DNA from 2 places in the Shewanella sp. SP2S2-6 genome. Region 1 is predicted to be linked to the other one. Evidence: predicted binding sites of a transcription regulator. Region 1 holds the regulator's gene; the other holds the start of a gene.
What was found. The regulator sigma-54, encoded in region 1, starts transcription at its own class of promoters, with help from an activator protein. The targets are predictions, from matches to a motif close to GTTGGCACGNNNNTNGNNT.

Region 1 (4,013 bases):
TTTTAATATTCAAGGCCAAGGCCTTTATGCCGACCTCAACGCGCAGGAAGTGAAATTGACCAGTCAGGTAGTAGGAACATATGAAGCAAAATAACGTATTACTTGCCAGCCTAATGCTAATAATGAGCATGAGCGCCTTTGCTAAAGTCGACGACCTAAAGCAGGAAGTTAAAATCAAAGCAGTGAGCCAAACGGCAGATATCAAGAACAACCAGATCATCTTCTTTGGTCCGGTGGAAGTTACCCAAGGCTCGATAAAAATCCAAGCAAATGAACTGCGTGCATTTTCTGCCGAAGGTGAAAATAGCAAAATTTTAGTGGCCACTGGTAACCCCGCAACTTACAGCCAAGTGTTAGACGATGGTCGTCCAGCCTCGGCGAGCGCGAAAGAAATTCGTTACGATATGGCAAGCCGTACCCTGACACTGAAAGGCCAAGCTTCGTTAGATCAAGCAGGTAGCCAAGTGACGGGTAATGTGATCCGCTATAACATCATCCAGCAAAAATTGATTGCTGAGAGCACAGGTAATGGTGACGATCGCGTGATCACTATTATTCAGCCAGAAAACTATCAAGATGATGCCAAACCAGACGCGCCAGCGGATAAACCTGTGAAAAAGCAGGACTCTAAATGACCCAAATCACCCTAAGAGCACAAAATCTGGCGAAGAGTTATAAGAGTCGCCAAGTGGTTAAAGACGTCAGTCTAACGGTAAAGACAGGTCAAGTTGTTGGACTACTCGGCCCAAACGGTGCGGGTAAAACCACCACCTTTTACATGGTCGTCGGTCTGGTTAAAAGCGATAAAGGCCACATCTTTATCGACGATGATGATTTAACCGCAGATCCTATGCACCTGCGCGCCCGCAAAGGCATAGGTTACTTACCGCAGGAAGCCAGTATCTTCCGTAAGCTGACCGTCCATGACAACATCATGGCCGTACTGCAAACGCGCAAAGAATTGAAGAAAGAGCAAAGGGAAGAACAACTCGAGCATCTGCTCGAAGAATTCCACATCACCCACATCCGTGACAGCCAAGGTATGTCATTGTCGGGTGGCGAACGTCGCCGTGTAGAAATTGCACGGGCGTTAGCGGCAAATCCTAAGTTCATTTTGCTCGATGAACCCTTTGCGGGTGTCGATCCGATTTCAGTTATCGACATTAAAAAGATTATCGAACAGCTCAAAAGTCGTGGCCTTGGCGTGTTGATCACCGACCATAATGTTCGCGAGACATTAGATGTGTGTGAACATGCCTATATTGTGAGTCACGGAAACCTGATTGCCGAAGGAACACCTGCAGAGATCTTAGACAATCAGCAAGTTAGGGCTGTGTACTTAGGTGAACAATTCAGGCTATAGTTAATCAAGCGGAGCCAATGAAGGCAATTTGTGCCAGCATTGGGCTCCACTCAAGATGATAACAAGCGACCTCATCCAACAATAATAACGTAGGGATCAGCGGTAACATGAAAGCGTCACTCCAGCTCAAACTGGGTCAACAGTTAACCATGACGCCACAATTACAACAGGCCATTCGTCTGTTGCAACTGTCGTCATTAGAACTGCAGCAAGAGATCCAGCAAGCCTTAGATTCTAATCCCCTTCTCGAGCTGGAAGAGGATCAATTCGACGCCACTAAAGACCCTGTAAACCAAACGCTTTCCGATACGGATTTCAGTGAATCGAGCACTCTGCCGCCAGAGAAAGACAGCTCCACCATAGACACGGCAGAGTCCTTAACCAAAGAATCCATGCCCGACGAACTCCCCATGGACACCACCTGGGATGAAGTGTTCACCGCCTCCCCTAATTCTGGCCCCGGCGGCAGTCGTGAAGACGATATGCCCTTCCAAGGTGAGACCAGTGAAGGCTTGTATGAACACTTAGAATGGCAAAAAAACCTCACACCGTTTTCTGAAACCGATTTAGCCATTGCCACCGCCATTATTGATGCCATCGACGATCAAGGCTATCTCACCCAAAGCACTGACGAAATCCTCGAAGCCATGGGCAATTCTGAGGTTGAGCTCGACGAAGTCGAAGCCGTACTCAAGCGCATTCAACATTTTGATCCCATTGGTGTTGCCGCCCGCGATTTAAGCGAGTGCCTGTTGATCCAACTATCGCATTTCGCCGCTGACACGCCCAACCTAGAAAACGCCCGCATGCTGATCAAAGATCATTTAGATCTGATCGCCGCCCGCGATTTTAGATTGTTGATGCGTAAGACTAAATTAAAAGAGGATGAGTTAAGAGACGGCATCGCGCTTATCCAAACCCTCAATCCTCGCCCAGGTTTATTGATTACGCCCAACGATGACGAATACGTCATCCCAGATGTGTCAGTGTCGAAGAAAAATGGCCGCTGGGTGGTTGAGCTTAATCCTGACTGCATGCCAAAAATCAATGTAAATCAACATTATGCTTCGATGGCGCGCTGCACTAAAAGCCAAGCCGATAGCCAATTTATTCGTGGTCATCTGCAAGAGGCTAAATGGTTTATCAAGAGTTTAGAGAGCCGTAATGATACCCTGTTGAAGGTGGCGAACTGTATCGTCCAATATCAGCAAGGTTTCTTTGAATACGGTGAAGAAGCCATGAAACCTATGGTGCTGAACGATATTGCCGAAGCGGTAGAAATGCATGAGTCGACCATCTCACGGGTGACAACCCAGAAATACATGCATACCCCTAAGGGACTTTTTGAACTAAAATACTTCTTCTCTAGCCACGTCGGTACTGACGATGGTGGGGAGTGCTCATCCACAGCAATCAGAGCCTTCATTAAGAAACTGGTTGCAGCGGAAAACCAGAAAAAACCATTGAGCGACAGTAAGATGGCACAACTTCTGGCAGAACAAGGGATCAACGTAGCCCGCAGAACCATTGCGAAGTACCGAGAGGCTATGCTCATTCCGCCTTCTAATCAGCGTAAAAGTTTATAACCTACAGTGGATATCGGAGGACGTTTCTATGCAAATAAACCTGAGTGGACACCATGTCGAAATTACCGAATCGTTACGCGCATATGTAGAAGAAAAGTTTTCAAAACTTGAACGCCATTTCGAACAGATCAATAATGTGCACGTTGTGCTCAATGTCGAGAAAATGCAACAGATTGCCGAAGCGAGAATAAATCTTATCGGTGGTGAAGTTTTTGCTACTTCAGAGCATGCTGACATGTATGCCGCTATAGACGCCCTGATTGACAAGCTTGATCGTCAGGTTATTAAACACAAAGAGAAGTTAACAAAACACTAATAATGGAACTTTGTACCATACTGCGGCCGGAGTGCACTACCTGCGCCACTCCGGGCAGCAAGAAAAAGGTACTGGAACTCATCAGCGACTTAGTCGCTGCCCAGTACCCGACCCTCTCATCTCAAGAGATATTCGAAAGCCTAGTGGCGCGCGAAAAGATGGGGAGCACAGGTATAGGTAACGGCATCGCCATTCCACATGGTCGACTAGCCGATATAGATCAGCCCATTGCCATACTCATTAAGTGTGAAGAGCCGATAGCATTCGATGCTATCGATAAGCAACCTGTTGATATTTTATTTGCACTACTGGTGCCTGCAGACCAATGTCAGCAGCACTTAAGTACCTTGTCTTGCATGGCCGAAAAGCTGAGCGACAAGCAAATATTAAAGCAATTACGCAAGACGCATGATGAAACGGAACTCTATCAGGTAATCACTGGATGAAACTGGTCATAGTGTCGGGCCGCTCAGGCTCAGGCAAATCTGTCGCCCTAAGGGTACTCGAAGATCTCGGCTATTATTGTGTCGATAACCTTCCCTTGCCCTTAATCGGCACTTTGCTTGAGCAACTCAAAGGCAGTAACGATCTCGTCGCCATCAGTGTCGACGTGCGTAACATGCCTGAGCAGGACAAGGTCTTAGTGAAGCAACTCGCGAGCCTACCTCCTGATACTGAGTTAACCAGCTTCTTCCTCAATTCCAGCGATAAAATTCTGCTCAAGCGTTACAGCGAGACCCGCCGTTTG
Region 2 (4,013 bases), on a different contig from region 1:
ATGCAACACCTCATCATCTGGCGCGTTAGCAAGTGCTAACACATTGGGGAAACGCGCCATAAATTTAAGGTAATAGGGAATTACAGTCGCAACCTGAGTTTGTTGCAGCATGATTTCAGAAACCCATACGCTATATGGGGTTTTATCTTGCTGCCAAGGGAGGGTTTTACGACCGTGATTGTCGTACCAAGAGACGATACGTGTAGCGAAGGAGGCTGTAGATTTCATCGGCGCAGTGTAGCGGCAGTTATCTTCTTAGACAAGCTCAAAGACAAGTGGATAAGGGCTAAAAAGCCGAAAATCACTGCTAAATTCGCACTCTCAAATAATCTTGGTATACTTTCGCCCCATTAGTGCTTGCACTGTATGTTGAACTTTGGATAATGCCCTTCTTTTATGATGGTGCTGTCCACTAGACGAGGCAAAAATGAGCGAAGTCACTACCGCTGAATTTAATGAAGAAGGCAAGTATCTGCGTAAGATCAGAAGCTTTGTCCTAAGAGAAGGTCGCTTAACTAAAGGCCAAGCCCAAGCTATTGAAAGCCAGTGGCCAACAATGGGGTTAGATTACAGCCCAACGCCATTGGTTCTGAGCGACGTTTTTGGCCGTGAAGCCGATACTGTGCTGGAAATTGGCTTTGGCATGGGCGCCTCTTTAGTGCAAATGGCTAAAGACGCACCAGAGCAAAATTTTATTGGTATTGAAGTGCATAAACCGGGTGTCGGTTCTTGCTTAAGCGATGCCGCCATCGCGGGTGTGACTAATTTACGTGTGTATCACCATGATGCCATGGAAGTATTAGAACATGCGATTGCCGACGGTTCATTAGCCCGAGTGCAATTGTTTTTCCCCGATCCTTGGCATAAGAAACGTCATCATAAGCGTCGTATCGTACAAGCTGAATTTGCTGAACTGATCCGCCGCAAGCTAAAAATTGGCGGCGTGTTCCATATGGCAACCGATTGGGAAGAATACAGTGAGCACATGTTGGAAGTGATGCAGGCGGCTCCTGGTTATCAAAACCAGTCGAGTGACGGCACTGTGGTGCCACGTCCTGATCATCGCCCACTGACAAAGTTTGAAGCCCGCGGCCATAGATTGGGTCACGGTGTATGGGATCTGATGTTTGAGCGTATTGCTTAATCTAGATATTTCAATTGATTAATTAGTTTTTTAACACAACGGGGAAAGTCACTATGGCAACTAATCGTAGCCGTCGTTTACGTAAGAAAATGCGCGTTGATGAATTCCAAGAGTTAGGTTTTGATATGGCTTGGACTTTTGATGCATCAGTATCAGAAGCCGATATCGATGCAACTGTTGATAAATTTATCGATGAAGTGATCGAAACCCGTAAGTTAGGTTTCCATGGCGGCGGTCACATCGAATGGGAAGGCATTATCGCAACCCAAACGATCGGCAAATGTACCGAAGAAGATATTGCAGCAGTTAAGGCATTCTGGGCGAATCAAAAAGTGTCTCAGGTTGAAGTTAGCGAACTGTACGACATTTGGTGGGGTTAATGCCCGAGTTGGCATTACTTGAGGAAGTGGTCGAGAAAGTTCGACCCTTGCTCGGCCAAGGAAAGGTTGCAGATTACATCCCCGCACTGGCCAGCGTTGATGCTGGCAAATTAGGCATTGCCGTCACAACCGTTGATGGTGAAACCTTAGGTGCGGGCGATTACCTTGAGCCGTTTTCGATTCAAAGTATCTCCAAAGTTTTCAGCTTAACCTTAGCGTTAACTTTATATGAAGAAGCCGAAATTTGGAGCCGAGTTGGCAAAGAACCTTCGGGCCATTCATTCAACTCTTTAGTACAAGTCGAGTTAGAACGTGGCAAGCCGCGCAACCCATTTATCAATGCTGGCGCGTTAGTGATTGCTGACTTATTGCAGAGTCGTTTAGGTGCACCTAAACACAGAATGCTCGAGTTAGTTAGGCAACTAAGCCAAAACGATAAAGTCAGTTTCGACAAACAAGTGGCCGACTCAGAATATCAGCATAGTGCGCGCAATGCGGCGATTGCTTATTTGATGAAGTCCTTTGGTAATTTTCAAGGCGATGTTGATACTGTGCTACGCACCTATTTTCATTACTGCGCCTTAAAGATGAATTGCGCTGACTTGTCTAAAGCCATGTTGTACTTGGCTAATCGCGGCAAAAGCATAATTGGGACTGAGCTTATCTCTCAGGTGCAAACTCGGCAGCTTAATGCCCTGTTGGCGACTTCGGGCCTATACGATGGAGCGGGCGAGTTTGCCTATCGTGTCGGTATGCCTGGTAAAAGTGGTGTCGGTGGTGGCATCATTGCCGTTATTCCTGGGGAACTGTCGATTTGTGTTTGGTCGCCAGAACTCGATGGCAATGGCAATTCGCTTGCTGGCACTGCCATGCTTGAGCATTTAAGCCAACGCCTTGGTCGTTCCATTTTCTAGTTTTACTTCACGTTTTTATTAGCACTATCAGACTAAAAGTTAGCGAATTTCGCTAATGACCTTTTAGTGCTAACTTTCCTAAATCCAACATAATCATATTGTTATAAAGTTGGCACGTCTCCTGCTATAAGCTATTCAGTAGTTTAGGTTTATCGAATTATTCAGATTAAAGGACGAACAACATGAAATTAAATAAGCTATTAACTGGATTTGCCTTATCCGGCGTGATTTTAGGGACATCTGGCCTACAGTTGGCGCAAGCGCAAACAGAGCCTAAAGTCGATGAACGTTGTGAAGTCTCTTTAAATTATGACGTTATGGTTGAGCCTAAAAAATTAGTCATGAGCGAGAAGGGCACCGAAAAGTATCGCATCGAAGTCGATAAGTTATTTGTTGAAGGCAAACAAGTAAACTTAACCGATAAGCAAAAAAAGCTAGTGACTCAATACGCCGATGAAGTGTCGACGCAAGTGCCTGAAGTGATTGAAGTCGTGAACGAGGCCGTCGCATTAGCTTCGCAAGCGGTGAGCATGGCGTTAACCCCTTTAATGGGCGATGCGGCCGGTGCTAAATTCGATGAAATGATGGCAGGCGTCCAAAAGCGTGTTGATTCAGTTGCCTACCGTCATGGCGATAGCTTCTATCTCGGCGCGACGGAGGACTCGATTCAGAACACCTTTAACGACGAATTCGAGCAGGAAATGGAGCAAATTGTTCAGAACTCAGTGGGCACCATTATGATGACCATAGGTGGCCAAATCATGTCGGGTGACGGTGATAGTTTTGAAGCCAAGATGGATGCCTTCTCCAAAAAAATGGACAACTTAGGCCAAGATATTGAGCAACAAATTGAGAGTCAATCTAAGGGACTGGAAGCTAAAGCTGACCGTTTGTGCGACCGATTTGAAAATCTGTTAGTGCTTGAAAATCAATTACGCCAAGAGGTACCAGAACTCGCGCCTTATGCGTTGACACAAAACTCAACCAAGGAGCTGCGTGAATAGTTCTTGTTAATCGTCCTTACTAATAGTTTTTGTGAATAGCCCTTGGTTTTAACTGCAATAACTTCTATCTCCTTGTGCATGAGTCAAATTTGAATGCTACGCCCCTAGTCAATTTATCGCCTAGGGGCTTTTTTATTGGCTAATTCTTAGTGGCGAAAGCTATGAGGATAAAGTCGATGTGGCTTGTAGGCTTGGCTTGCAGCGATTTAGTTCGGAATGTTACAGTCTAGAGACGAATATTTGGTATACTCTTAAAATATAATTAAAAGCTGGCATATCAGTCAGATATAACACCCTACTTTAGTGGACTTTTTCGGTCTAAATCTCTGCGTTATATCACTTTAATGCGAGATATCAATGCTATGGTTATTTTTAAGCGATGATTACGCTAACCACTGCTATTCACCGAAAGTTAATATCATTGTCGTAAACAGCTTAAGGCGACTTCCATGTTAGAACTGTTAGAACCTATTGCGATTTTTACTCATGTGGCCAGAGCTGGTAGTTTTAGTGCCGCCGCAAGAAGGCTTGGGATTTCTAAGTCTAAGGTCAGTACACAAGTCGCCGATCT

Region 2: the regulator sigma-54 is predicted to act here: its motif matches at 2,547-2,565, upstream of Q4Q57_RS01240 (YggN family protein).

What each region holds. Positions count from the first base shown of each region.
Region 1 is NZ_JAUOEQ010000022.1:5,674-9,686, reverse strand. Features, by position in the region: gene lptC (LPS export ABC transporter periplasmic protein LptC) at 1-94, shown strand, start outside; gene lptA (lipopolysaccharide transport periplasmic protein LptA) at 81-635, shown strand; gene lptB (LPS export ABC transporter ATP-binding protein) at 632-1,363, shown strand; gene Q4Q57_RS14665 (RNA polymerase factor sigma-54) at 1,471-2,949, shown strand; gene hpf (ribosome hibernation promoting factor) at 2,978-3,265, shown strand; gene ptsN (PTS IIA-like nitrogen regulatory protein PtsN) at 3,268-3,711, shown strand; gene rapZ (RNase adapter RapZ) at 3,708-4,013, shown strand, end outside.
Region 2 is NZ_JAUOEQ010000001.1:291,614-295,626, reverse strand. Features, by position in the region: gene mutY (A/G-specific adenine glycosylase) at 1-228, opposite strand, end outside; gene trmB (tRNA (guanosine(46)-N7)-methyltransferase TrmB) at 428-1,144, shown strand; gene Q4Q57_RS01250 (YggL family protein) at 1,198-1,524, shown strand; gene glsB (glutaminase B) at 1,524-2,438, shown strand; gene Q4Q57_RS01240 (YggN family protein) at 2,621-3,442, shown strand; gene Q4Q57_RS01235 (LysR family transcriptional regulator) at 3,892-4,013, shown strand, end outside.